DNA from 3 places in the Streptomyces sp. NPDC093568 genome. Region 2 is predicted to be linked to each of the others. Evidence: riboswitches for the same ligand, from Rfam matches in the RefSeq annotation. Region 2 holds a riboswitch; each other region holds the start of a gene.
The links. Region 2 has a riboswitch for cyclic di-AMP ahead of ACIRD7_RS26115 (transglycosylase family protein). Riboswitches for the same ligand answer to the same signal wherever they lie in the genome.
Positions count from the first base shown of each region.

Region 1: it holds a riboswitch for cyclic di-AMP, as region 2 does, so the genes downstream of both, ACIRD7_RS27365 (NlpC/P60 family protein) here and ACIRD7_RS26115 (transglycosylase family protein) in region 2, are expected to answer to the same signal.
Region 3: it holds a riboswitch for cyclic di-AMP, as region 2 does, so the genes downstream of both, ACIRD7_RS00490 (M23 family metallopeptidase) here and ACIRD7_RS26115 (transglycosylase family protein) in region 2, are expected to answer to the same signal.

Region 1 is NZ_JBIWJD010000007.1:172,679-182,043, reverse strand. Features, by position in the region: gene ACIRD7_RS27380 (NlpC/P60 family protein) at 1-699, opposite strand, end outside; gene ACIRD7_RS27375 (hypothetical protein) at 1,188-1,541, shown strand; gene ACIRD7_RS27370 (tellurite resistance/C4-dicarboxylate transporter family protein) at 1,519-2,562, opposite strand; gene ACIRD7_RS27365 (NlpC/P60 family protein) at 2,929-4,110, opposite strand; cyclic di-AMP (ydaO/yuaA leader) riboswitch at 4,119-4,283, opposite strand; gene pcrA (DNA helicase PcrA) at 4,646-7,132, shown strand; gene ACIRD7_RS27355 (M23 family metallopeptidase) at 7,226-8,761, opposite strand; gene ACIRD7_RS27350 (lipase family alpha/beta hydrolase) at 9,084-9,365, opposite strand, start outside.
Region 2 is NZ_JBIWJD010000006.1:499,280-508,644, reverse strand. Features, by position in the region: gene ACIRD7_RS26135 (exopolyphosphatase) at 1-15, opposite strand, end outside; gene ACIRD7_RS26130 (DUF501 domain-containing protein) at 104-622, opposite strand; gene ACIRD7_RS26125 (septum formation initiator family protein) at 648-1,124, opposite strand; gene eno (phosphopyruvate hydratase) at 1,236-2,522, opposite strand; gene ACIRD7_RS26115 (transglycosylase family protein) at 2,806-3,483, opposite strand; cyclic di-AMP (ydaO/yuaA leader) riboswitch at 3,488-3,685, opposite strand; gene ACIRD7_RS26110 (transglycosylase family protein) at 3,895-4,914, opposite strand; gene ACIRD7_RS26105 (cytochrome P450) at 5,081-6,364, opposite strand; gene ACIRD7_RS26100 (nucleoside triphosphate pyrophosphohydrolase) at 6,781-7,767, opposite strand; gene ACIRD7_RS26095 (SurA N-terminal domain-containing protein) at 7,856-8,500, opposite strand; gene ACIRD7_RS26090 (protein kinase) at 8,731-9,365, opposite strand, start outside.
Region 3 is NZ_JBIWJD010000001.1:114,336-123,700, forward strand. Features, by position in the region: gene ACIRD7_RS00480 (M16 family metallopeptidase) at 566-1,915, shown strand; gene ACIRD7_RS00485 (M16 family metallopeptidase) at 1,912-3,300, shown strand; cyclic di-AMP (ydaO/yuaA leader) riboswitch at 3,525-3,689, shown strand; gene ACIRD7_RS00490 (M23 family metallopeptidase) at 3,702-4,487, shown strand; gene ACIRD7_RS00495 (GntR family transcriptional regulator) at 4,677-5,372, shown strand; gene ACIRD7_RS00500 (HPr family phosphocarrier protein) at 5,552-5,833, opposite strand; gene ACIRD7_RS00505 (GNAT family N-acetyltransferase) at 6,013-8,859, shown strand; gene ACIRD7_RS00510 (DUF5998 family protein) at 8,903-9,365, shown strand, end outside.

The DNA.
Region 1 (9,365 bases), on a different contig from region 2:
GGTGGCCGAGCCGGGGGTGGTGAGCGCCTCGCGGGCGCCTGGCCCTGAGCGGGTGGCGCGGTCCGTGGCCTGTTGGAGCTGGGCGCGTTCCTCGGCGGTCAGGCGGGCGAGCAGGTCCTTGGCCTCGTCCAGCTTGCCGGTGAGCGTCTCCTTGTGGCGTTTCAGCTCGGCCCGGCGTGATTGCAGCGAGGTCAGTTCGATGCGGGCGGCGCCGCGCAGCTGCTCGATCTCGCGCAACTGTCTGCGGACGTCCGCGACGGACGCCGCCTGGCGGTTCCCGGCACGCTCGGCGAACTCCGCGCCGGCGAGATAGCGGTCGGGATCCTCGGAGAGCGCGAGCTGGAGCGCCGGGTCGATGCCGCCGTCGCGGTACTGCGCCGCGGCCATCGAACCGAGCGCCTCGCGCGCCGAGTTGAGCTGGTCCGTCTTGCGGGCGACCTCGTCCTGAAGCGTCCTGATCCGCCGCTCGGCCGCGTCCGCCTTCTCCTTGGCCCCGTTGTACTTCTCGGTGGCGACCTCCGCCTCCTCGTACAGCCTGTCCACCTTCGCCTTCACCTGTGCCGGTGTCAGCTGCGGCTCGGCATGCCCGGTCCCGTCCAAACCCGTCGCCGTCGCCGCGCCCGCCAGTGCGATCGTCCATGCCGTGCGGGCCGTACTGCCGCCGGTCGAGCGCCGACGGGGCTTTCGGTGGGATGCCACGTGGACTGCACGTCCTTTCGTACGACCGCCTCGTCCCGTACGTCCGCGTGGGGCGGCGGACGGTGGCGCGCTCCCGCCCCGGAGGAGCGGTGGGCGTACGGGCGCCTGGGGGGAGCGGACGTACGACCGCCCGGGGCGGGTTACGCGTCCGGCGGCGGCCTGCACAGGGGGAGCGGGCCGCCGCCGGACCTTTCTCGGCGGTGGTGGCCGACTGCCGCCCCTGGCCCGGGCGGCGGTGGGGAGCCGGTCACCTGGTGGAGGACGCTAAACCTCGCTGTGTCGGGTCGGTGACGCGTTGTGCGGAAGTGCCGGGAGCGGACCGTCGGTGACCGTAAGTGAGCGTGATCCCGGGATGAGGGCGTCGGGTTCACGCTGGGTGCTGACCGATGTGGCGATTCGGGGTTGCGGTGGGGTGGCGGAGTGCTATGGCGCGCATATATGCGGGGCGGTGTGGGGTGGGTATTTCGTGGTTATTAGGCTCCGGCCCCATGGACGTACTCATCCATCTGTTCGTCGGACTGCACATCGTCGGTATCGCCGCGCTGCTCGGTGGGTTTCTCACGCAGATGAAGGCGATGGGGCAGGGCACCGCCCGGTTCGTTCCCGCGATGCTGCACGGCGCGCTGACCATGCTGGTCACCGGGGTGATCCTCGTCGGCCTCAATCAGGCGGACGACCAGTCCGTCAACAACATCAAGATCGGCGTGAAGCTGGCGCTGCTGATCGTGATCCTCGGGCTTGTGTATGTGAAGCGGGACGAGGAGAAGGTGGAGAAGGGGCTGTTCGGGGTGGTCGGGCTGCTGACCACGGCGAACATCTTCATCGCCGTGTTGTGGACGTGACGTCCGGCTCGGGGGGTTCGGGGGGCGTGGAGTTCTCGGGGGGCGCGAGGGTGCTCGGGGCGGCGTAGGCCCGTACCGCGCCCGCCGTGACGGCCAGCCATGCCGCCACCGCGATCCACAGGAGTACCTCGCCGAGGGTCTCCAGCCAGGGGACGTCCTCGACGGCGGCGACGGAGAGGGTCGCCGCCGCGGTCATTCCCATCGGGAAGACGGTGGCCCACCGGCATACGTCGTAGCGCGTGCGTGGCCAGGCGAACTCGGCTAGCAGCAGGACGGCGTACCAGACGAGGTCGAGTGCGAGCACGGCCAGGGTCACCGTGCGCAGGACGCCTTCGTCGTCGTCGTTCCAGAGGTACAGGCCGGGGCTGTCGGCGGCGAGGAGTTTCGAGCCGGCGAGCGCGGAGATGGCGAGGGCGCCGCCCGCCACCCAGTGGTCGCCGGCGCCGTGGGCGAGCTGGCGCAGGTCGAAGCGGGGCATGGCTAGGACGTAGAGGGCGAGGCCCATCCAGAACAGGGCCAGGGCGGTGTGGGCGAGCCATGCCGTTTTCTCGGCCGCGGCGAGGGTCGCGCCGAGGACTGCCAGGCCCTGGGTGGCGACGCAGCTCAGGAAGACCGCGCCGGGCATGTGGCGGCGCCAGTGGCGGGCGACCGTGATGAGGAGGCCTGGCCAGAGGAGGGCGGCCAGGGCCAGGAGGGCCTCGGCGAGGGTTTCCCAGCCGAGGGCGGTGAAGCCGGTGCCGAGGACTGTGGTCGCGGCGACGGCGGTCAGGGCGGCTGGGGTGGCCGCGTCCTTGAGCCACCTCGGGCGGTCCAGGACGAGCCGGGCGATGAAGTCGCCGGCCAGGGCCAGCCAGGCCGCGGAGGCGAGGGCCAGGGCGATGCGGGAGAGGGTTTCGTAGCCCGTCTGGTGCAGGGCCACCGAGATGATGCCGGTCGCCATGACGGCGGCGCCGGCTGCGGGGGGTCGCTGCGACCACCAGGTGTGGAGGGGGGAGGGAGGAGGGGTGGTGCTGGCGGGCATGGGGCGATGCTATGGAGCGGGGTGGGGGTTGGGAGTGGGGCGCGCGGGGCAGGGGGTGCGCCTTGATGCCTGCGGCGCATGGGCGGGCTCGGTGGGGGTGCCTCTAGCGCCTGCGGGGCGGGGGTGGGTCGGGGCCGTGGGGGGGGGGGGGGGGGGGGGGCCCGCCGGGGGGGGGGGGGGGGGGGGGGGGGGGGGCCGGGGCGGGGGGGTGTCCGTCCTCGGACCGGCGGTTGGGGTTGGGGCGGTTGTGCTGTTTCTTGACGCCGGCCACTGCGGGCGGACACCCCCCGGCACGTCCCCTTCCCGCCGTACGCGGGTGCGGCGCCGTTGGGGTGCCCTCTCGACGTCGTGTGTGTGCGTGGTCGGTCAGGCGGGGCGGACCACGCTGTGGATCGACGACTCGCCGTCGTAGTAGATCGACTCCTCGCGGACGTACGCGCCCGGCTTCGGGGCGTGGATCATCATGCCGTTGCCGATGTAGATGCCCACGTGGGTGATGTCGTCGTAGAAGAAGACCAGGTCGCCGGGCTGGGCATTGGCGAGGGAGACTGTGGTGCCGGCGTTGACCTGGTCGTAGGTGACGCGCGGGATGTCCACGCCGGCGGCCTTCCAGGCGGCCTGGGTGAGGCCGGAGCAGTCGTAGGAGTCCGGGCCGGTGGCGCCCCAGACGTACGGCTTGCCGATCTGGGAGCGGGCGAAGGCCAGGGCCTTCTCGGCCTTGGTGGCGTAGGAGCTGTCCGAGGAGGAGTCTGAGGTGCCCGAGTCGGACGGGGTCTCGGCGCTCTCCTGCTGCTGGGCGGCTGCGGCGGCTGCGGCGGCTTCCTCGCGCTGGCGCTCGGCCTCCGCCTGCTGCCGGGCCAGTTCGGCCGCCTTGCGCGCGGCCTCCTCCTGCTTGCGCCTCTCGATCTCGGCGAGGCGGGCCTTCTCCTCCGCCGTCAGCTTCGAGAGAAGTTCGCGTGCGGCGGAGAGCTTCTGCTGGACGGTGGTCTTGGCGCTCTGGAGGTCGTTCTGCGAGTCGGTGAGCGTCTGAAGGCTCTCGGTGGCCTCCTGGCGCTTCTTCATCGTCGCGGACTGCTCGGTGAAGTACTCGTCGACCGATTCCTTCTGACGGTCCGTCATGCGGCCCATCAGCTGGGACTGGTCGAAGTAGTCCTGCGGGGTGTCCGCGAGCAGGAAGGTCGCCGTGTCGGGGGCCGCCGCGCCGGTGCGGTACTGGGCGGCGGCGTTGCGGCCGAGTTCCTCGCGGGCCTCGTTGAGCTTCTGGGTGCGCTGGGCGACGTCGTCGAGGAGGGTGTCGACGCGCTTGCGCTGCTTCGCGGTCTTCTCCTTGGCCGCGTTGTACTTCTCGGTCGCCGTCTCCGCCTGGCGGTAGAGGTCGTCGACCTTCTTCTCGACCTCTTCGAGGCTGGGCTTGTCGTCCGTCGACGGGCTGGCGTTGGCCGTCTGGGACAGCAGGGCCACGGATGTGAGGGCGGCCGTGGCGAGGGCAGGGGTGCGTATGCCTGCTACGCGCGTACCGGCGGGACGCGACTTGCGGTGCGACGCCAAGGGAGGCGACTCCTTCCATGCTCCGCCTACCGAGTTAGCTGTCGGGTTCGGGCGGGTGGTTCGGAAGGGTTGCCCTACGGCCGTCCCGGGAAGGGAAGTCGGGCCGATTCACCCCAAGTTCGGTGGGTCCCCGGCTCCGGTCGTCGTGACGCCGGACTCGGCGGAGGCCGCGCGGCCCGGCGTCGTTCGCCGGTGGGGGTCGTACGGCCTGCCCGGCACGGTAGCCAACTCGTGTGGCGTCTGTGAAGGTTGATGTTCGATATGCCCGATACATTTTCGTGACCTTGGAGTCAGTTAGCGTCGGGGGTGGTTGTTTGGGGTGATTGTGGGACGGTCTGTGTGGATCTCCGGGGGGTTGCGGGTTCTGTCTTGTTTGTTGGGTGATGTGACAGGCCTGACCTGGTGGTCGCGGCGCGTAAAGGCCTGGTCGCGGGGGGTGAGGGCGGGTGGCGTGGAAGATCGTTGGGATTCGGAATGGGTGATGTTTCCGGGGCGGCGGCGGGCTGTCAGTGGGGCGGCCTAGACTCGGAGAGCGATGAGCAGCCTCTTTGACGACAGCTTCCTGGCGGACCTCCAGGCCCCTCGGGCCCATGAGGAAGAGCACCCGCCGCCGCCCGAGGACGATCACGCTCCGGAACCGGTTCCGGACGATCTGTTCGGGGGGAAGTTCGACGTGCCGCCGGACCGGGACGGCCACTACCGCGACGGTGCCCCGCGGCCGGTCATCGACGCCGCCGCGCTGCTGGAAGGGCTGAACGACAACCAGCGCGCCGCCGTCGTCCACTCCGGCACCCCGCTGCTCATCGTGGCCGGGGCGGGCTCCGGCAAGACGCGTGTGCTCACCCACCGCATCGCCCACCTGCTGGCCGAGCGGCAGGTGCATCCGGGGCAGATCCTCGCGATCACCTTCACCAACAAGGCCGCGGGCGAGATGAAGGAGCGCGTCGAGCAGCTCGTCGGCCCGCGTGCGAACGCGATGTGGGTGATGACCTTCCACAGCGCTTGCGTGCGCATTTTGAGGAGGGAGAGCAAGAAGCTCGGGTTCACGTCTTCCTTCTCGATCTACGACGCCGCTGACAGCAAGCGGTTGATGGCGCTCGTGTGCCGGGATCTGGATCTTGATCCCAAGCGGTACCCGCCCAAGTCCTTCAGCGCCAAGATCAGCAACCTGAAGAACGAGCTGATCGACGAGGAGGACTTCGCCGCACAGGCGACGGACGGCTTCGAGAAGACCCTGGCGCAGGCCTACGCCCTGTACCAGTCGCGGTTGCGGGAGGCCAACGCTCTCGACTTCGACGACCTGATCATGACGACGGTCAATCTGCTGCGCGCCTTCCCCGATGTCGCCGAGCACTACCGCCGTCGGTTCCGCCATGTCCTGGTGGACGAGTACCAGGACACCAACCACGCGCAGTACGCGCTTGTGCGCGAGCTCGTCGGGACCAGCGAGCACCCCGTCGACGTGCCGCCCAGTGAGTACGATCTTCTGCCCGCCGAGCTGTGTGTGGTGGGTGACGCCGACCAGTCCATCTATGCGTTCCGGGGCGCCACCATCCGAAACATCCTCCAGTTCGAGGAGGACTACCCGGACGCGACGACGATCCTGCTGGAGCAGAACTACCGCTCCACGCAGACGATCCTGACCGCCGCCAACGCCGTCATCGAGCGCAACGAGTCCCGCCGCCCCAAGAACCTGTGGACCAACGCGGGCGCGGGCGCGCGCATCACCGGCTATGTCGCGGACACCGAGCACGACGAGGCGCAGTTCGTCGCCGACGAGATAGACCGACTGACGGACGCGGGCGACGCGAAGGCCGGCGACGTCGCCGTCTTCTACCGGACCAATGCCCAGTCCCGTGTCTTCGAGGAAGTCTTCATCCGCGTCGGGCTGCCCTACAAGGTCGTCGGCGGGGTTCGGTTCTATGAGCGCAAGGAGGTCCGGGATGTTCTCGCCTATCTGCGGGTGCTGGCCAACCCCGAGGACTCCGTGCCGCTGCGGCGCATTCTGAATGTGCCCAAGCGGGGCATCGGTGACCGTGCCGAGGCGATGATCGACGCCCTGTCGCAGCGGGAGAAGATCAGCTTCCCGCAGGCGCTGCGTCGCGTGGACGAGGCGTACGGCATGGCCGCGCGGTCGACCAATGCCGTCAAGCGGTTCAACACGCTGATGGAGGAGCTCCGTACGATCGTCGAGTCGGGCGCGGGGCCGGCGACGGTGCTGGAGGCGGTCCTTGAACGGACCGGCTATCTCGCCGAGTTGCAGGCTTCCACGGATCCTCAGGACGAGACCCGTATCGAGAACCTTCAGGAACTCGCGGCCGTCGCCCTGGAGTTCGAGCAGGAGTCGGGCGAGGGCGAGGCCGCGGCCGGGCTCGCGGACTTCCTGGAGCGGGTCGCGCTGGTCGCCGACTCCGACCAGATCCCGGACGAGGAGGAGGACGGCTCCGGTGTCATCACCCTGATGACCCTGCACACCGCCAAGGGCCTGGAGTTCCCGGTCGTCTTCCTCACCGGCATGGAGGACGGCGTCTTCCCGCACATGCGCGCCCTCGGCCAGAACAAGGAGCTGGAGGAGGAGCGGCGGCTGGCGTACGTCGGCATCACGCGCGCGCGTGAGCGCCTGTATCTGACGCGGTCGTCGATGCGGAGTGCGTGGGGGCAGCCTTCGTACAACCCGCCGTCCCGCTTCCTGGAGGAGATCCCGGCGGCGCACGTCGACTGGAAGCGGACGGGGGCGACCGCGCCGGTCTCCTCCGGGCCCGTGTCCGGGGTCGCCGCCTCGCTGTCGTCGTCCCGCTCGCGTTCCTCGGCGTCGGGCGCGTCCGGCTTCGCCACGCGTCGCACCTCGGAGAAGCCGGTCGTCCAGCTGGCGGTCGGCGACCGTGTCACGCACGACCAGTTCGGGCTCGGCACGGTGACGGGTGTGAAGGGCACGGGCGCGAACGCCGAGGCGACGATCGACTTCGGGGACACCAAGCCGAAGCGGCTGCTGCTGCGGTACGCGCCCGTGGAGAAGCTGTAGCGCTCACGGGCGGGCGCCCCCGCTGAGGGTGGGGGCTTGGAGGAGGGGTGACTTGTCGCTCACCTGCGGTGGGCGGCTTCTCGGCTGCGTCGCTTACGACGGGTCGAGGCCGTGGCTGCGCAGCCAGGACAGCGGGTCTATCGCCGAGCCGCCGCCGGGGCGTACCTCGAAGTGCAGGTGCGGGCCCGTCGAGTTGCCGGAGTTGCCGGAGTACGCGATCGGGTCGCCGGCCTTGACCGTCGTACCGGAGGCGACGCGGTAGGTGGAGAGGTGGCAGTACCACGTCTCCGTGCCGTCCTTCGCGGTCACGATCATCATGTTGCCGTAGGCGCTGTTCCACTGCGTGCGGACGGTGCCGTCGGTCGCGGCCATCACCGTCGTGCCGTACGAGACGGGGAAGTCGATGCCGGTGTGGATGGACATCCAGTTGATGCCGGACTGGCCGAAATAGGCGCTGAGGCCGTGCTGCGCGACCGGGACCGCGAACTTCGGGCGCAGCCGCTCCTTGCGGGCGGCCTCCTCGGCGGCCTTCCGCTTCTCGGCCGCCTGTTGGGCCTTGAGGTCGATGCGCTCCTGCGTACGGCTGGCCCGGTCGGCGAAGTCGTCGGCGCCGGCCGAGAGACTCTCGAGCTGGGTGTCCAGCTTGTTGTTCGCGGTGGACGGCTTCACGGCCTCGCCCTCCGAGGCCAGCGTCGACGCTTCCTTGTCGTCGCTCAGGGTGCCGACGGACGCGGCAGCGATTCCCGCGACACCCATCACGCACGCCGAAGGCACGGCGATGGTCAGCAGTGCGGAGCGCTTGGGGGGCGTACGGCGACGGGAGCGCGCCCCGCTACGGGAGCCGGCGCGGGAGGAGGGAGCGGCCGGAACGGTCTCCTCCTGGTCGTCGAGGAGGGGGGCGACGCTGGGGAGCTCGCCCGTGGCCGTCAACTCGGCTTCGTGCTGGGCCGATTCGTCGTCGTACGGGGCGTGGTCGTAGGAGGCCGCCTCGTCGTACGTCGGGTGATCGCCGTACTGCGTCGAGTTGTCGTAAGCCGCGGGGTCGATCTGGTCGAAGTGCGCCGTGGCCTGCTGGTCGAAGGATTCTGCTGGCTGCTCGTAGTCGTCGCCCGGCTGCGCCGCACCGCCGTCGGAGTTCCACTGGGTGGCGTCGTATGCCCCGGTGTCGAAAGCGGTCGTGCCCCATTCCCAGTGCTGGGTCTGGTCGGCCGTGGCCGCGGCCCCTGACTGGTCGGGCTGGAGCCAGGCGTTCGCGTCCCACTGGCCGGAGACGTCATGGCCGTTGGCCTGCTGCGGGACGAACGCGAGCCGCTCGTGCTCGGCAGTCCAGGCCGTGGTGTCGTACCCGCCGGTGTCGTAACCGGCCTGGTGCTGGGCCGCGTAGGCGTCGTAGTGCGCGGTGTGGTGGCTGCCCGTGGACCACTGGGTGGCGTCGTACGCGCCCGTGGCCTCGCCGGGGAGGCTGCCGAACAGGGGGTCGGCGTCGAAGGTCGGGGCGGCGTGGCCGGCGGCAAATCCGGTGGCGTCGTACGTCCCGTACGTGGTGGAGTCACCGTAATGGGCTTCCTGGGCACCGTACGACGCGTAGTGCGCCGAGGCGGCATCGGAAGCCGAAGCCGGAGACGTCATGGTCCCCGACGGGTGACGATCGTTCACCAACTTCTCTCTCGCCTCGACAACAGGGGCTGCCAGAGCAGTGCGGCGACTGTACCCGGCAGTACGCGGGCACGACAATCTTCGGCAGGTTTCGCGCGCGCAGGAAACGGGCATTCGGCCGTGTTTTGGCGGACTGCGGGCGCGATGTTGGCCTTGTGTTCGACGTTTGTTCGATGTCGGACGACTGTCGTGGGCCTGTCGTGCGGCCGTCGGAGGCAGGGCGGCGAGGGTTCGGGGTCCGGGGGCTGGGTGGCTGAGGGCTCGGTGGTTCGGGGGCTTTGACTGGTTCGGGTGGTTACGCCACTGTCAGGCCGTTGGGCTCAGTGGTGACCTCGGCCGTGGGGTGTGCCATGTCGAGGGCCTGCCGTATTCCGGTCGCCACGGCGGGGTGCACCGGGAGGGCGAGGTGGCCGACGCCGCTCACGCGGACGTTCTGCGCCATCAGGTCCGGGTGATCGATGCAGGCCGTCTCCAGCGGGTCCATCAGGTGGTCGAGGTCGCTCCAGAAGCTCACGAAGTGCGTACGGCAGCCGGGGGCGGGGCGGCTCAGCTCGTCGAGGATCGATGAGCCGGGGCG
Region 2 (9,365 bases):
GGCGACGCGGGTCATGGGGTGCCCTTCTGATGTCCGGGACATTTGTGACGTACGGGATAGTTGTGGGGATTTTCAACGCGGGTAGGGGCAGCGGGAGGCGACATCACTCGGCCGCGGCCACGCACGGCCCCTTCGCCCACCACTCCGGCAGCATCGCGATCGCCTCGTCCCCCAGCGGATTGACCCCCGGCCCGGCCGCCAGCGAGTGCGCGACGAGCACGTGCAGGCACTTCACCCGGTCCGGCATCCCACCCGCACTCGGAAACCCGGTCAGCTCCTCGATCTCGTCCCGCCGCCGAATGTAGTCCTCGTGCGCGGAGCGATACGCGGCCGCCAGCTCCGGATCCGTCTCCAGCCGCGCCGACATCTCCTTCATCACCCCGTTCGCCTCCAGCGTGCCGATCGCCGACGAGGCGCGCGGGCACGTCAGGTAGTACAGCGTCGGGAACGGCGTGCCGTCGGGCAGCCGGGGGGCCGTCTCGACCACGTCCGGCTGTCCGCAGGGGCAGCGGTGCGCGATCGCGCGCAGCCCGCGCGGGGGGCGCCCGAGCTGCTGCTTGAAGGCCTCGACGTCCGCGTCGGTGGGCTCGGTGCGCGGGGTGGGCGGCGGGGGCGTTTCCATGCCTGTCTTTCTATCGGTTCGGTTCTCACTGGGTGGCGGCGTCGGCCTTGTCGACCCCGTCCCAGATGTGCGCGTACCAGGGCAGGTCCGCCGCGCTCCGGTCGGTCCGCGACTTCTTGGCCGCGTCCGGGTCGATCACGACGTAACCGGTCTCCCCGGGCATCACATAGTGCAGCCGCTGCCGGATCTGCTGCTCGGCGTACGCGTCGTCCTGCCAGCGCGCCTTGAGGTCGCGCAGCTGCTCGACGCGCCGGGCGGCCTCCTCCTGCTGCCGCTGCGTGTCGGCGATCTCGGCACGCTGGGAGACGTACTGCCTTATCGGGTAGGCCAGCGCCACGACGAGGGAGCAGACCACCAGCGCGAGCAGCGCGGCGCGTCCGGTGAGCCTGGAGCGCCGGGCCTGCCGCTTGGTCTGGGAGCGGTAGACGCGGGCCGCCGTCTGCTCGCCGAGCAACCGGATCCTGGTCGCGGTGGAGAAACGGTCCCGGTCCTTGACGGCCATCGGCTCTCCGCCTCCCCTTTCACGTGCGTACGTCCCCGCACACGGTACGGGACCGAGTACGGGGACGTACGTACGACTGGCTAAGCCTTACCCAGGTGGGGTCAGCGGAGGTCAGCCCTTGAAGCGCGGGAAGGCGCTGCGGCCGGCGTACACCGCGGCGTCGTCGAGGATCTCCTCGATGCGCAGCAGCTGGTTGTACTTGGCGACGCGCTCGGAGCGGGCCGGGGCGCCGGTCTTGATCTGGCCGCAGTTGGTGGCGACGGCCAGGTCGGCGATGGTGACGTCCTCGGTCTCGCCGGAGCGGTGCGACATCATGCACTTGAAGCCGCTGCGCTGGGCGAGCTCGACGGCGTCCAGGGTCTCGGTGAGCGAGCCGATCTGGTTCACCTTGACCAGGAGGGCGTTGGCGGTGCCCTCCTCGATGCCGCGGGCGAGGCGCTCGGGGTTGGTGACGAACAGGTCGTCGCCGACGAGCTGGACCTTGTCGCCGAGCTTGTCGGTGATGACCTTCCAGCCGGCCCAGTCGTCCTCGAACAGCGGGTCCTCGATGGAGACGAGCGGGTAGGCCGCGACGAGCTCCTCGTAGTACTCCGTCATCTCGGCGGCGGAGCGCTCCTTGCCCTCGAAGAGGTACTTGCCGTCCTTGTAGAACTCGGAGGCGGCGACGTCGAGCGCGAGGGCGATCTGCTCGCCGGGGGCGTAACCGGCTTCCTTGATGGCCTCGAGGATGAGGTCGAGGGCCTCACGGTTGGAGCCGAGGTTCGGGGCGAAGCCGCCCTCGTCGCCGAGGCCGGTGGACAGGCCGCGGGCCTTCAGCACCTTCTTGAGGGTGTGGTAGACCTCGGTGCCCCAGCGCAGCGCCTCGGAGAAGGACTCCGCGCCGATCGGGGCGATCATGAACTCCTGGATGTCGACGTTGGAGTCCGCGTGGGATCCGCCGTTGAGGATGTTCATCATCGGGACGGGCAGCAGGTGCGCGTTCGGGCCACCGAGGTAGCGGAACAGCGGCAGGTCGGACGCCTCGGAGGCGGCGTGGGCGACGGCGAGCGAGACGCCGAGGATGGCGTTGGCGCCGAGGGAGCCCTTGTTGTCGGTGGCGTCCAGGTCGAACATGGCCTGGTCGATCAGGCGCTGCTCGGTGGCGTCGTAGCCGACCAGCTCGGGGCCGATCTGCTCGATGACGGCGAGGACGGCCTTCTCGACGCCCTTGCCCTGGTAGCGGTTCGGGTCACCGTCGCGGAGCTCGATGGCCTCGAAGGCGCCCGTGGAGGCGCCGGACGGGACGGCGGCACGACCCGTGCTGCCGTCGTCGAGGCCGACCTCGACCTCGACCGTGGGGTTGCCTCGGGAGTCCAGGATTTCCCGGGCTACGACGACGTCGATGGACGGCACGAGCATCTCCTTCTTCGGATGTGACGCGGGTACGCAGACCGCGGTGGGTGCTGCGAGACGAGCCTAACCGGCTCCAGGCACCAGACCAGCGGTCGACCGCCCCGTGGACAGAACCGAGAGTAAATTGTTTCCGAAAGGAACAAAGACGCGGTACAAAAAACCCCGCCCCGGTGCGTACGGGGGAAGACGCACCGAGGCGGGGAGCGTGGGGACGGGGGTGACCCTCACGACGCCTTCACTATGAGGTCCACGTGGATGAAGGCGCCGTGGTTCAGCTGTCGCCCGTCTGTTACTTCAGGTGCAGCTGCTGACCGGGGTAGATCAGGTTCGCGTCCTCGACGATGTCCTTGTTCAGCTGGAAGAGCTTCTCCCAGCCGCCCTTGACGTTCTTCTCCTCGGCGATCGAGCTGAGGGTGTCACCCTTGGCGACCTTGTACTCGCCGTCGCCCTTCTTGACCTTCTTGCCGGTCGGGGTGGTGACGGTCTTGGCGCTCTTCTTCGCGGCCGGGCGGTCGGCGGAGCGGGAGGCCGACTGCTGCTCGGAGGAGCGGGTGGTGGACTCGGTGCTCTGCGAGGAGGAGCCGGAGTACGCGGCGCTCGACAGGCCGGTGCCGCAGTTCGGCCAGGCACCCTTGCCCTGGCTCGCGAGGACCTTCTCGGCTATCTCGATCTGCTGGGCCTTGCTGGCCTGGTCGGCGGTGGAGGCGTACGCGGTGCCGCCGTACGCGGCCCAGGTGGAGGCGGAGAACTGCAGACCGCCGTAGTAGCCGTTGCCGGTGTTGATCGACCAGTTGCCGCCGGACTCGCACTGGGCGACGGCGTCCCACTCGGAGGCGGTGGCGGCCGAGGCGCTGCCGGCGGCCATCAGCGGGGCGGCGACGGCGGCGGCACCGGTGACGCCGACGACGGCGATGGCGCGAGCGGCCTTGGACGGACGACGGTGCTTGCCCTTGCTGGAAAACAGCATGGATGGATCCCCTCACCGACGCCTGCGAGGTGAGCTGTCGGGTTCGGGCCGGTTGAGTGCCCGGCCGCGCACGTCCGCCTTCCGGCTTCCGTTGCGCGACTTCACCCCGAGCCGGCTCCGGCGGTACGGCCCCGAAGGGCTCAACCGCCGGACCCGGCGCAAACCTTGGGTCCCCCGCTCCTGCCTACGGCGCTTTACGCGACGACTGTTCCCGTACGGCCGCCGGCAGGATTCGGCGTGACGGCTGTCGGGGCTCGCACTGATGGCGAGCGGTCATGACCGTAGACACGCGATTCGCGGAATTTCAAAGACGATCAGGGCTTCTGAGATCTATCTCTCACTACTGTTAAAACGGACATTATATGGCGAAACATGACGCGAACTGGCGCTGTTTTTCGCCCCGTTCGACCGTTATTCGACGGGGACGTCCAGGGTCTGACCGGCGAAGATGTGGTTCGCGTCAGGACCGATGGCCGTTTCGTTCGCCTTGTACAGCGCGCGCCACCCGCCTTCGAGGTCAAGGGAGTCGGCGATGGAGGCGAGGGTGTCACCGGCACGGACGCTGTACGAGGCGTGCCGACCGGTGGACTTGGTGGCACCGTCGACGGCGTCGCTCTCGTCGGCGCTGGGGCCGCGATGACGTCCGGAGCCGGTCGTCGTCGCGTCGTCGATCGACCCGGTGTCCACGAGGCTCCAGGAGCCCGCGTCCTGCTCCGAGTTGTCCTGATTGTCACCCTTGGGCGTCTCTATGGGAGAGCTGTCCGGCGACTGTGAATCCTTCGCGGCGGGTGACTCATCGGACTTCTCGGAGCCTTCGGACGAAGAGGGCGAGGAGGAGGAAGAGGGGGAATTATCGGGCGATCCGGACGAGGTGCCGGGGGTGCCGCTCGACGAGTCCGACGGGTCGCCGGAGGGGGTCGAGCCGTCGGACGAGTCGGATGAACCCGACGAGTTGGAGGAGTCGGATGATCCGGGCGAATCGAGCAAGCCGGATGAACCAGACACCTCGGAGGGTGAGTCCTCCGCCACTCCGGTGTCGAGATCGACCGAGCCGGACTTCGGCGTGAGCCCGTTGAGCACCGCGCAGGTTCCCCAGGGGCTGGTCCCCCGGTCCGCCAGGACGTCCTGCGCCACGGCGATCTGCTGGGAGCGGCTGGCCAGGTCGGGACTGGTCGCGTAGTCGAGGCCGCCGTACTTCTCCCAGTCGTTCTGGGTCAACTGGAGCCCGCCGTAACGCCCGTTGCCGGTGTCCGCGCTCCAGGAGCCGCCGCTCTCACAGTCGGCCACCTTGTCCCACACGTTGCCCTCGGCCGCGCTCGCGCCCGTGGCGCCGAGGAGCGGGATGGCGATGGCGGACCCGGTCACGCCGGCCGCGACGAGGAGAGCCGGAGCCTGACGGGGGCGACGGTGACGACCGTTCCCGGAGAGCATGCGGGGGCCTTTCACGAGACAACAGTGACCAGGGCGCGTAAAACCTGGGCGCCTTGTTGATCCGTGAACGTATAGGCAGACGATCACTTGTCACAAGTTAATGCCGCGTAGATCACGTGAAGATCACAGACATGAGCGCGTGTCACGTTCACGACGGCGGACAGAGTCACCCAACTGGGGTGAACTCCACCGGAAGCGTGCGCAGTCCGCGCATGATCAGACCGCCGCGCCATCTCAACTCCCCCGGATCCACCGCGAGTCGGAGGTCCGGAAGGCGCGTGAGGAGAGTGGCGAGTGCGGTCTGGCCCTCCAGCCGGGCGAGCGGGGCGCCGAGACAGTAGTGGATGCCGTGGCCGTAACCGAGGTGCTGGTTGTCGCGGCGGCCGAGGTCGAGGACGTCCGGGTCGGCGAACCGCTCCGGATCGCGGTCGGCGGCGGCCAGCACGACGAGGACGGGGTCGCCGGCCGCGATGTCCTGCCCGCCGATGGTGAGCGGCTCGGTGGCGAACCGCCAGGTGGCGAGCTCGACGGGGCCGTCGTAGCGCAGGAGTTCCTCCACACCGGTCTCCAGGAGGGCGGTCTCGTGCGCGGCGAGCGAGGACTGGAGGCGGGCGCGCTGCTCGGGGTGGGTGAGCAGCGCGTAGGTGCCGTTGCCGATGAGGTTGACGGTCGTCTCGAAACCGGCGAACAGCAGGATGAAGGCCATCGCCGCGGCCTCGTTCTCGGTGAGGTGCTCACCGTGGTCGGAGGCGCGGATGAGACCCGAGATGAGGTCCTCGCCGGGGTCGGGAGTGGCGGGAAGTGCCTCGCGCTTGCGGTGGATGAGGTCCGCGAGATAGCCGCGCATCTTCTTCACCGACCGCGCGACCCCGCCCCTCGGGCCGCCCCGGTGCCGGATCATCATGCCCGCCCAGTCCCGGAAGTCGTCCTGGTCCTCGCGGGGGACGCCCAGCAGGTCGCAGATGGCGTAGATGGGGAGCGGGAAGGCGAACTCGTGGATCAGGTCGGCACTCCCCTTCTCCGCGAACCCGTCGATGAGTTGGTCGGTGAGCTCCTGCACCCGGCCCTCGAACTCGGCGACCCTGCGGGGCGTGAAGGCCTTCGAGACGAGCCGGCGCAGCCTCGTGTGGTCCGGCGGGTCGATGTTGAGCAGATGCGTCATCAGCTCGGCCTTGCGCTCCCCCGGGATACCGGTCTTGCCCTTGGCGTGCGCGGGCTCGTCGTGGTGGGCCGGGTTCTTGGAGAGCCGGGGGTCGGCGAGGGTCTGCTTGGCGTCGGCGTACCGGGTGACCAGCCAGGCCTCCACCCCGCTGGGCAGCCGTGTCCTGTGCACGGGGGCGTGCTCACGGAGCCAGGCGTAGGCCGGGTAGGGGTCGGTGGCGAACTCCCAGGTGAAGAGGTCCGGGGGCCCGGGGGTGGGGGTCGGGGTGGGGGTGGGCTGGTTGGTCACTCCTTGACGGTAGCTGGCGGGTCGGGGGGTGCGCCGAGGGGCCGGGAGGCTACGGGGCGCCGAGGTCTTCCGGGCTCGCCCGAGGGCCCGGGAGGCTACGGGGCGCCGAGGCCATCCGCGGCTCGCGGAGAGACCGGGAAGCTACGGGGCGCCGGGGCCATCCGTGGCTCGCCGAGAGACCCGCAAAGCTACGGGGCGCCGGGGCCATCCGCGGCCCGCCGAGAGCCCGGGAAGCTACAGGGCACCAAGCATCCGCGGCCCGCCGAAAGCCCGGAAAGCAACGGCGCACCAAGACCATCCGCGGCCCGCCGAAAGCCCGGAAAGCAACGGCGCACCAAGACCATCCGCGGCCCGCCGAAAGCCCGGAAAGCAACGGCGCACCAAGGCCATCCGCGGCCCGCCGAGAGCCCTGGAAGCTACACGGCGCCGAGGCCCTCCGCGGCTCGCACCGCGTCCCGGTAGGTCCTGGCCGCCACCCGCAGGGCCGCCTCCGGGTCCACGCCGGCCGCCTCCGCTCTGACCGCCATCGCCAGCAGCTCGTAACCGAGGCCCTCCCCCGTCGGCAGTGGCACCTCCAGACCCGCCGTGCGCACCCGGGACGCCAGCTTGGCCGCGAGGGCGAGGCCCGGCTGGCCGAGCGGGATGCCCTCCGTCACCGACTCGCGCCGCTTCTCGACCGCCTTCGTGCGCAGCCAGTGCTCCTTGACCTCCTCGGGGGTGGTCGCCGTCTCGTCGCCGAAGACATGGGGGTGGCGGTGGATGAGCTTGGCGACGATGCCGCCGGCCACGTCGTCGATGGAGAAGGGGGCTTCCGGATCCTCCTCGGCTATCCGGGCGTGGAAGACGACCTGGAGGAGGACGTCACCCAGCTCCTCGCGGAGTTCGTCGCGGTCACCGTCCTCGATCGCCTCGACGAGCTCGTAGGCCTCCTCGATGCCGTACTTCGCCAGGCCCTTGTGGGTCTGCTGGGAGGACCAGGGGCACTCGGCGCGGATGCGGTCCATGACCTGGACGAGGTCGAGGAGCCGGGCGCCGGGCAGGTCGTAGGAGGCGGGGAGCAGCTCCAGCTCCGGCATCTGGACGCGGCCGGTGCCGGCGAGGCGGGCGAGGCCGTCGGTGAGCGCGGGCTCGCCCTCGCCGGTCGCCACGACCACGGCCGTGCGGCCGCCGGCGCACGCCTCGATCAGGTCCTGCGCGGTCGGGGCGGCCTCGTCGACGGTGATCCCGGCCTCGCGCAGATACGGCAGCTGCGGGTGCGCGCCGTCCGCGCACAGCACGCGGTCGGCGGAGTGCAGCGCCTGCCACGCGGGCCAGGACAGCAGGCCGGGGGCGACACGGTGGCTGGTGGTGAGCAGGACGATGCGGCCGGGGTCGGCGGCGGCTTCGGGGCTGGTTGCGTTCACGATCCGAACGTAACCCAAGCGACCGACGACCCCGGAAGTTATCCACAGGCCGGGTGGGGCTCCGCGACTGTCCCCGCCCCGGTCGCCGTCACATCGGCTGCTGCGCGCCCGCCGCCGTCACCTCACGCACCCACGGCGTCTTCGCGTCCGCCCGGCTGCTCTTCTGCACGTCCCAGGTGCCGTAGCGCGGGTTCATGTCGATGTCGAGCTTCTTGGACGCCCCGGCCAGGGCGTTCCAGAAGGCGGGCTTGCCGGTGTCGGTGCCGAGGCTGGTGGCGAGCTTCTGGGCCTCCAGCTGGAGGCGGAGGTTCTCGTCGAGTCGCTGCGGCGGGATGCCGTACTGCTGGAGCCAGGCGGTCTCCAGGGCCTTCGCGCCGCCGACCTGCTCCTCCAGGCCGCCGCGCATCTCCTGGATCTCCTTGCGGGTGACGGTCACACCCGCGTCCTGGGCGGCCTTGTGCAGCACCTCGTCGAGAACCATGTTGTGCAGGACGTCGCGCGGGAGGGTCCCGGACTTGGCGATCACCTGCGAGTACGCGGCCTCGTCGGGCACGGCCGCGCGCTGAGCCGCGCGCACCTCGCTCACCCTGCCCTCCAGCTGCGAGACGGTGATCCGCTGGCCGCCGACGACGGCGGCCGCACCGGGGTGCGCGTCGGATCCGCAGGCGGTCAGCAGGGGCGCCGCGACGATCGCGGCGGATAGCAGGAACGCGGTGCGACGGCGGCGGTGCAAGGAGACCTCCCGAGGAGAGCGCAACAACAGGTGCGGCGCGCAGCGTCTCCACCAGGGGTGGTGGTCGGGCGACGGGCGGGCGCACAAAGTCTTGCGGTGATCGATGGTAGGCAGTGGGCAAGCTCTGGCCAACCCATTGGACCAACGATTCACCAGGACTTCGGGCACCGCCGCACACCGCCATGCGGGGGGTCGGCGTGTGCCACAGACCCTCAACCCGCCGCCAGGAACTAGCCGCGCACCTGCCCGAGCCACTGCAGGGTCCGCCGCACCTCCGCCGCGACCGGGTGGCCGGGGCCGTGCAGGCGCTCCACGTCGATCAGGAGGCGGGCCAGGGTGTCGTGGGCGGCGGGGCGGTCGCCCAGGGCGAGCAGGAGGTGGCCGATGCGGCGGCGGACGTCGTGGGCGAGCTCGGGGTCGCCGGAGACGTACTGGTTCTCGTAGTACGGCAGCAGCGCGCGGTACTGGGCGAGCGCGGCCGCCGGCTCACCGAGCTGTTCGAGGCACTGGGCCACGTCGAAGCGGAACCGCAGGGCCTGCGGGTCGGCCTGGCCGGCCTCGGCGGCGCGTTCGTCGGCGAGGCGGCGCAGTTCGGGCAGCGCGCGCCGGTACTGGCCGTCGTCCATGAGCGTGGCCGCGTACTGCTTGCGCAGGGTGCGCACCACCGGGGAGTGCTCGCCGTGCCGTTCGGCCGCGGTCGGCAGGATCGAGCCGAGGATGTCGACGGCCTGGGTGATACGGCCCTCGCCGAGCAGCCGCTTGACCTCGTCGACGGCCCGCGCGACGTCCGTCTTCTCGGTGTCGGGGGTGATCGGGGTGGCGGGCGCCGGCTGGGGTGCGGGGGTGCGGGCGCGGTCCGGCCAGG
Region 3 (9,365 bases), on a different contig from region 2:
GACGGATATGACGCGGACCATTGTGGACCGCGGCACTGACAACCACCGACCAGGATCCGATGTTGGCCTCCCACCCGGCGCGTGAGAAGTGTCGCCGACGTCCGCCCCCGACGGCGACCGAGGGGAGGGAACCGGCATCAACTCCCAGGCCGGCCCGGTGCTTGCACGCGGACGTGCAACGGGCCAGGAGCGGTCCCGCGGAATTCCCGGGCCCTACCGACAGGCGGCCACGGGTGCCGCTCCATGGGGTGCGTCGCCCCCGGCGGCAAGGTCACGCCGGTTCACCGTTCACTCGCCGGAGTGATCGACAGGGGGTCCGGCGAGGTCGCCCGGGCCGCGCGGGAGTGCGCGACCACGCGGCGGCCCGCGGCCGTCCCCGATCCGCAGGTCGGGGCGCGAAGCGCGGACCCGGGGCGGGCAGTGCCCGGGCTCGCGCCCACGCGTCGCACCCAGGCGTTCTGACCGGGAACTTCGCCGACCCTTCGGACGCTGCATACAGTGGCAGGAACGCAAGCCGAACTGCTCGGCAAAGCGCAGTGCACGCGACCGGAAGGACACCTTGCCCATGGGTCACACGGCCACACCGGAGGCACAATCCGGCGGCCTCACCGCGACGGAGCACCGCCTGGCCAACGGCCTGCGCGTGGTGCTCTCCGAGGACCACCTCACGCCGGTCGCCGCGGTCTGTCTCTGGTACGACGTCGGCTCCCGCCACGAGGTCAAGGGCCGTACCGGACTCGCCCACCTCTTCGAGCACCTGATGTTCCAGGGGTCGAGCAGCGTCAAGGGCACGGGGCACTTCGAGCTCGTCCAGGGCGCCGGCGGCTCGCCGAACGGCACCACCAGCTTCGAGCGCACCAACTACTTCGAGACCATGCCCGCCCACCAGCTGGAGCTCGCGCTGTGGCTGGAGGCCGACCGCATGGGCAGCCTCCTGGTGGCGCTCGACGAGGAGGGCCTGGAGAACCAGCGCGACGTCGTCAAGAACGAGCGCCGCCAGCGCTACGACAACGTTCCGTACGGCACGGCCTTCGAGAAGCTGACCGCCCTGTCGTACCCGGACGGGCACCCGTACCACCACACGCCGATCGGCTCGATGGCCGACCTGGACGCGGCCAGCCTGGAGGACGCCCGCGCGTTCTTCCGCACCTACTACGCGCCCAACAACGCCGTGCTGTCGATCGTCGGCGACATCGACCCCGAGCAGACGCTCGCCTGGGTCGAGAAGTACTTCGGCACCATCCCCTCCCACGACGGCAAGCCCGCGCCGCGCGACGGCTCGCTGCCCGACACCATCGGCGAGCAGCTGCGCGAGGTCGTCGAGGAGAACGTCCCGGCGCGCGCGATGATGGCGGCCTACCGCCTCCCCAAGGACGGCACGCGCGAGTGCGACGCCGCCGACCTGGCGCTGACCGTGCTCGGCGGCGGCGAGTCCTCCCGTCTGTACAACCGGCTCGTGCGGCGTGACCGTACGGCGGTGGCGGCCGGGTTCGGCCTGCTGCGCCTGGCCGGAGCGCCCTCCCTGGGCTGGCTGGACGTGAAGACCTCCGGCGATGTCGAGGTGCCCGTCATCGAGTCGGCCGTCGACGAGGAGCTCGCCCGCTTCGCGCAGGAGGGCCCCACCGCCGAGGAGATGGAGCGCGCCCAGGCCCAGCTCGAGCGCGAGTGGCTGGACCGGCTCGGCACGGTCGCGGGCCGCGCCGACGAACTGTGCCGGTACGCCGTCCTGTTCGGTGACCCGCAGCTGGCGTTCACCGCGGTCAAGCGCGTCCTCGACGTCACCGCCGAGGAGGTCAAGGCGGTCGCCCAGGCCCGGCTGCGTCCCGACAACCGCGCGGTGCTGGTGTACGAGCCGGTCGCCGACGAGGACGCGGAAGCCGCCACCACCGACGAGAACGAGGAGTCGGCCCAGTGACCGAGCTCGCCAGCATGGAGTTCCACCCGCAGCCCAAGGCCGGCCGGCCGCGGCCCTGGGCATTCCCGGCACCCGAGCGCGGCAAGCTGGACAACGGCCTCACGGTCCTGCGCTGCCACCGCCCCGGCCAGCAGGTCGTCGCCGTCGAGGTGCTCCTGGACACGCCCCTGGACGCCGAGCCGAAGGGCCTCGACGGCATCGCCACGATCATGGCGCGCGCCCTGTCCGAGGGCACTGACAAGCACACCGCCGAGGAGTTCGCCGCCGAGCTGGAGCGCTGCGGCGCCACGCTCGACGCCTACGCCGACCACCCCGGCGTCCGCGTCAGCCTGGAAGTCCCCGTCTCCCGGCTGCCGAAGGCCTTGGGCCTGCTCGCCGACGCGCTCCGGGCGCCCGCTTTCGACGACGCCGAGGTGGAGCGCCTGGTGCGCAACCGCCTCGACGAGATCCCGCACGAGCTGGCCAACCCCTCGCGCCGAGCCGCCAAGGAGCTCTCCAAGGAGCTGTTCCCGCCGACCTCGCGCATGTCCCGCCCCCGCCAGGGCACCGAGGACACCGTCGAGGGGATCGACTCGGCGGGCGTACGCGCCTTCTACGAGCGGCATGTCCGCCCCGCCACCTCCACCGTCGTGGTCGTCGGCGACCTGACCGGCGTCGACCTCGACGCCCTGCTCGGCGACACCCTGGGCGCCTGGACCGGCTCCTCGGCCGAGCCTCGCCCCGTCCCGCCGGTGACCGCCGACGACACCGGGCGCGTCGTCATCGTCGACCGTCCCGGCGCCGTCCAGACGCAGCTGCTGATCGGCCGCGTCGGCGCCGACCGGCACGACCGGGTGTGGCCCGCCCAGGTGCTCGGCACGTACTGCCTCGGCGGCACCCTCACCTCCCGCCTGGACAAGGTCCTGCGCGAGGAGAAGGGCTACACCTACGGCGTGCGCGCCTTCGGGCAGGTCCTGCGCTCCGCCCCGGACGGCTCGGGCGCGGCGATGCTCGCGATCAGCGGCTCCGTCGACACCCCGAACACCGGCCCGGCCCTGGACGACCTGTGGAAGGTCCTGCGGGGCGTCGCCGCCGAGGGGCTCACCGACGCCGAGCGGGACTTCGCCGTGCAGAACCTCGTCGGGGTGGCGCCGCTGAAGTACGAGACCGCCGCGTCCGTGGCGAACACGCTGGCGGACCAGGTCGAGCAGCACCTGCCCGACGACTACCAGGCGACGCTGTACCAGCAGCTCGCCGCCACCGGCACCGTCGAGGCCACCGCGGCGGCGGTGAGCGCCTTCCCGGTGGACCGTCTGGTGACGATCCTCGTCGGCGACGCGGCCGAGATCCGGGAGCCCGTCGAGGCCCTCGGCATCGGCGAAGTCACGGTCGTGGCGGCCGAGTAGACGCCGGCGGGCGGTTCCAGGAGACGCTCCTGGCGCCACGCGCGCGTAGGGGCCCTGGTGACGAAAGAGTCACCAGGGCCCCTTTATGCCCGAATTGAGGGAGAGGTTGCCTGTCTGACCTGTGGGATGCACTACAAAAGCCGGGATCCGTTTGGGGATTGAAAGTTGTCCCGTTTAGCGTCTTCCGGGCTGTCCGTCAGGCACGGCGCCGCGCCCGCGGCACCGGACAGCCATCGCCGAGTCCCCGTACGGCGCGAGCCAGGGGAGCCGGGGACCCACCGCAGTCCCTGGGGTGAATCGGACGCCCGCGCGAGCCGCGAGGGGGTCCGTAGGAGACCTTCCTGCTCCGAACCCGTCAGCTAACCCGGTAGGCGAGAGGGAAGGAAAGGACCAGCCACTACATGGCGTTCACCTGCGCCACCGGGAAGAGTCGTCCCAGCGGGAAGCATCGCCGGCCCAGCCGGATGCAGCGCTCCACCGCCCGTGCGGCGGGCGTCGCCGCACTCACCGCCACCGGCGTCATGGGCACGCTGGCCGCTCCGGCGCTCGCCGCCGAGCCCGCCGCGGAGCAGACCGGCCTCATCCCCGTCATCACCGTCGAGAACTCGATCGTGGACCAGATCGACGCCCAGGCCATCGCCCAGGAGCGCGCGGCCAAGGAGGCCGCCGCCGCGAAGAAGGCCGCACAGGAGGCCGCGCGCAAGAAGGCGGCCGCGAAGGCCGCGCTGGAGCGCGAGGTCAAGGAGCGCGCCGCCCGTGAGGCCGAGCGCAAGCGCCTGCTGTCCTTCGTCACCCCGATCGCCGGCTCGTACGTCTCCACGGGCTACAAGGCCGGCGGGGCCGTGTGGTCCTCCGGCAGCCACACCGGCATCGACTTCCACGCCGCGAGCGGCACCGCCGTCCACGCGGTCGGCGCCGGCACCGTCGTCGAGGCCGGCTGGGGCGGGGCGTACGGCAACAACGTCGTGATCAAGATGAACGACGGCACGTACACCCAGTACGGCCACCTGTCGTCCATCGGCGTCTCGGTGGGCCAGAGCGTCACTCCCGGACAGCAGATCGGCCTGTCCGGCGCCACCGGCAACGTCACCGGGCCCCACCTGCACTTCGAGGCCCGCACCTCCCCGGAGTACGGCTCCGACATCGACCCGATCGCCTACCTGCGCTCGCACGGCGTGAACGTCTGACGCCGGCACCGCGTCCGACCGAGGCCCCGGCTCCCCGAGCCGGGGCTTTCGGCGTTTCCGATCCGATCCGCTGTCCAAAAAATATCCATGGATTCCGGCCCGGCGTCGGAAATTCCGGCCCGTTGCAATAGAGTCACCGAGAACACGTCATTCGTCGACGTTTCACGGGGATTAAAGCGGAGGTCGGTCATGCGTATTCCGGCGCATTCGGTGTGCACGGCGATCCGGGACGACATCGTCGCCGGTGTCCACGAGCGTGGCGGCCGGCTCACCGAGGAACTGCTCGCCCGCCGCTACGGCGTCTCCCGCGTCCCCGTCCGGGAGGCCCTGCGCACCCTGGAGGCCGAGGGGTTCGTGGTGACCCGTCGGCACGCGGGCGCGTGCGTCGCCGAACCGACCGAGCAGGAGGCCGCCGACCTGCTGGAGATGCGCGCCCTCCTGGAGCCGCTGGGCGCCTCCCGGGCCGCGCAGCGCCGCACCGAGGCCCATCTGAAGGTCCTGCGCGGCCTGGTCAGGCTGGGACAGGAGCGGGCCAGGCGGGGAAACAGCGACGACCTGCGCTCCCTGGGCGGCTGGTTCCACGAGACGCTGGCCCAGGCCTCCGGCAGCCCCGCCCTGACCTCGATGCTGACCCAGCTGCGCCACAAGATCGCCTGGATGTATGCCGTGGAGGCCCCGGCCAACCCCGTGGAGTCCTGGGCCGAGCACGGCGCGATCGTGGACGCGGTGGCGCGCGGCGACGGCGAACGCGCCCGTGCGCTCACGGCACTGCACACCGAGCGCGCGATCTCCGCACACCGGCTGCGGCTCGGCCCCGCCGGCGCGCGCCCGGAGCGTGTGAGGAATTCGCAACATCCCGTAAACATGCCGAGCCTGCGGCATTAACACAGGCACCGTATACAAAGAGAGATATTCGGCGGCGGTGAATTTACGCTGCCCTTTTTCGGATGCGCCGCCACGGTGCCGTGAATTCCGTCGACGCCCGCTCGAAATGAGTGAAGCCGCGTCCGCCGGACAAGGCGGACGCGGCTTCACCGTTCGCTACGGATACCCGCTCAGGTCACTCAGACCGTCTCGGGCAGTTCCTCGAGACCCTCGGAGACCAGCTTCGCCAGACGGTCGAGGGCGGCGTCCGCCCCGTCCGCGTCGGAGGCGAGGACGAGCTCCTCGCCGCCCTGGGCGCCCAGGCCCAGGACGGCCAGCATGGAGGCCGCGTTGACGGGGTTGCCGTCGGCCTTGGCGATCGTCACCGGGACGCCTGTGGCCGTGGCGGCTCGGACGAAGATGGAGGCGGGGCGGGCGTGAAGGCCCTCGGCCCAGCCGACGTTGACGCGGCGCTCAGCCATGTGATGCTGCCCTTCGGTTTTCAGGGTTGTCTAGACCAGTTTCCCACACCCGTGAAGCACGCCGGAACGGGACGAACGTCCCGCCCTTCGGTGACCGTCGGGTCGCGGCCTCGACCCGACTTCCGTCCTCCACAGACTGCCTCGCGCCGTTGTCGTACGCGAGCCGTACTCTGGGCCCCATGCAGAGCGCCTCGGACCGGCACGAGTACCCCGCCCACTGGGAAGCCGACGTGGTGCTGCGCGACGGCGGCACCGCGCGCATCCGCCCCATCACCGTCGATGACGCCGAGCGCCTGGTCAGCTTCTACGAGCAGGTGTCGGACGAGTCGAAGTACTACCGCTTCTTCGCGCCCTACCCGCGACTGTCCGCGAAGGACGTCCACCGCTTCACGCACCACGACTTTGTGGACCGGGTGGGACTCGCGGCCACGGTGGGCGGCGAGTTCATCGCCACCGTACGCTACGACCGGATCGGCGCCGACGGAATGCCCGCGTCCGCACCGGCCGACGAGGCCGAGGTCGCCTTCCTCGTCCAGGACGCCCACCAGGGCCGCGGTGTCGCCTCCGCTCTGCTCGAACACATCGGCGCGGTCGCGCGCGAGCGGGACATCCGCCGGTTCGCCGCCGAGGTGCTGCCGGCCAACACCAAGATGATCAAGGTGTTCACCGACGCCGGGTACACCCAGAAGCGCAGCTTCGAGGACGGCGTCGTACGCCTGGAGTTCGACCTGGAGCCGACGGACCGCTCCCTCGCCGTGCAGTACGCGCGCGAGCAGCGCGCCGAGGCCCGGTCCGTGCAGCGGCTGCTGGTGCCCGGTTCCGTCGCCGTCGTCGGCGTGGGCCGCACGCCCGGCGGGGTGGGCCGCAGCGTTCTCGGCAACATCAGGGACGCCGGGTTCACGGGGCGGCTGTACGCCGTGAACAGGGCGTTCCCGGAGGACCTCAAGGAGCTCGACGGAGTCCCCGCGCACCGCACCGTGCGGGACATCGAGGAGCAGGTCGACCTCGTGGTGGTCGCCGTCCGGGCCGAGTACGTCCCCGAAGTCGTCACCGAGTGCGGCGAGCACGGCGTGCAGGGGCTGGTCGTGCTCTCCGCCGGTTACGCGGAGAGCGGCCCCGACGGGCGCGAGCGGCAGCGCGAACTCGTCCGGCACGCGCGCGCGTACGGCATGCGCATCATCGGCCCGAACGCCTTCGGGGTCATCAACACCTCCGCCGACGTACGGCTGAACGCCTCGCTCGCGCCCGAGATGCCCCGCCCCGGCCGGATCGGCCTGTTCGCGCAGTCCGGCGCGATCGGCATCGCGCTGCTGTCCCGGCTGCACCGGCGCGGCGGCGGGGTGACCGGAGTCACGGGCGTGTCGACCTTCGTGTCCTCCGGCAACCGGGCCGACGTCTCGGGCAACGACGTCCTGCAGTACTGGTACGACGACCCGGACACCGACGTGGCGCTGATGTACCTGGAGTCCATCGGCAACCCCCGCAAGTTCACCCGCCTCGCCCGGCGCACGGCCGCCGCGAAGCCGCTGGTGGTGGTCCAGGGCGCACGGCACGGCGGCGCCGCGCCCCAGGGGCACGCGGTACGGGCCACGCGGCTGCCGCACGCCACGGTCTCCGCGCTGCTGCGCCAGGCCGGCGTGATCCGGGTCGACACGATCACCGAGCTGGTGGACGCGGGGCTGCTGCTCGCCCGCCAGCCGCTGCCCGCCGGGCCGCGCGTGGCGATCCTGGGCAACTCCGAGTCACTGGGACTGCTGACCTATGACGCGTGCCTGGCGGAGGGCCTGCGGCCCCTGCCGCCGCTGGACCTGACGACGGCGGCCTCGGCGGCGGACTTCCACGAGGCGCTCTCGCACGCCCTCGCCGACGAGACCTGCGACGCGGTCGTCGTCACCGCCATACCGGCCATCGGCGACGCGTCGACCGGGGACGCCGAGCTGGCGGAGGCCCTGCGCACGGCGGCCGAGCGGGTGCCGGGCAAGCCGGTCCTTGTGGTGCACGTGGAGCTGGGCGGGCTCGCCGAGGCGCTGTCCGCCGCCGCCAGCACGGCACCGCGCTCGGGTTCGGCCGCACCCGGCTCCGCGCTCCGCACCCACCCGATCCGCCCCCTCGACTTCCCGGTCGAGGCACCGCCCCAGCCGGCGGACACCCCGGCGGACGCCCCCCGCCTCATCCCCGCCTACCCCGCCGCCGAGCGGGCCGTCCGCGCCCTCGGGGAAGCCGTCAGGTACGCCCAGTGGCGGCGCGAGGCGGCCGAGCCCGGCAAGGTGCCCGAGTACGAGGACATCGACGAGAAGGGCGCGGCCCGGCTGATCGACGGGCTGCTCGCGCGCGGTCAGGGCCTCACGCTCGGCATGGACGAGACGTGTGACCTGCTCGGCAAGTACGGCATCGAGGCGCACCGCGCCCTGCACGCCCCCACCCCTGACACGGCCGCCGACGCCGCCCGCACCCTCGGCTACCCCGTCGCCCTCAAGGCCACGGCCCCGCACCTGCGGCACCGCGCCGACCTCGGCGGCGTCCGGCTCGACCTGGCGGACGAGGAGCAACTGCGGCGGGCGTACGCCGAATTGACCGACCTGTTCGGCAAGCCCGAGGAGCTGCGCCCGGTCGTGCAGCGCATGGCCCCGCGCGGCGTCGACACCGTCGTACGGGCCGTGATCGACCCCGCGGCCGGCGCCGTGCTGTCCTTCGGGCTGGCCGGAGCCGCCTCCCAGCTCCTCGGCGACACCGCGCACCGGCTGGTCCCGGTCACCGACCGCGAGGCGACCTCGCTCATCCGCTCGATCCGGACGGCACCCCTCCTCTTCGGCTGGCGCGGCTCCACCCCCGTCGACACCCCCGCCCTGGAGGAGCTGCTCCTGCGGGTGTCGCGGCTGGTGGACGACCACCCGGAGGTCGTCGCGGTCACCCTGGAGCCGGTCGTCGTCGCCACCCACGGCCTGAGCGTCCTCGGCGCCTCCGTCCGCCTGGCCCCGCCACCCGCCCGCGACGACCTCGGACCGAGGACCCTCCCGACGTACTGAGACCATCCTGAGCGGTGCCTCGCAGTCAGTGCTCCCCCGTAGGATGGGCGTCATGGCCAAGACCAGTACGACGACCCAGGGGCTGCGTGCGGCGATCGAGCGCAGCGGCTACTACCCGGCCCTCGTGGCCGAGGCGGTGGAGGCCGCCGTGGGCGGCGAGCCCATCCGGTCGTACCTGGTCCACCAGGAGACGACGTTCGACCAGAACGAGGTGCGGCGGCATGTGACGGTGCTCGTCCTCACCGGCAACCGCTTCATCGTGAGCCACACCGACGAACAGGCCGCGGACAACACCTCCCCGACGCCGTACGCCACCACGTCCACCGAGTCCGTGAAGCTCGGCCGGATCTCCTCGGTCGTGGTCAGCCGCGTGGTCGCCAACCCCGAGCAGTACGCGCCGGGCACGCTGCCCCGCGAGGTCGTCCTCACCATCGGCTGGGGCGCGGTCTCCCGCATCGACCTGGAGCCCGCCGCCTGCGGCGACCCCAACTGCGAGGCGGACCACG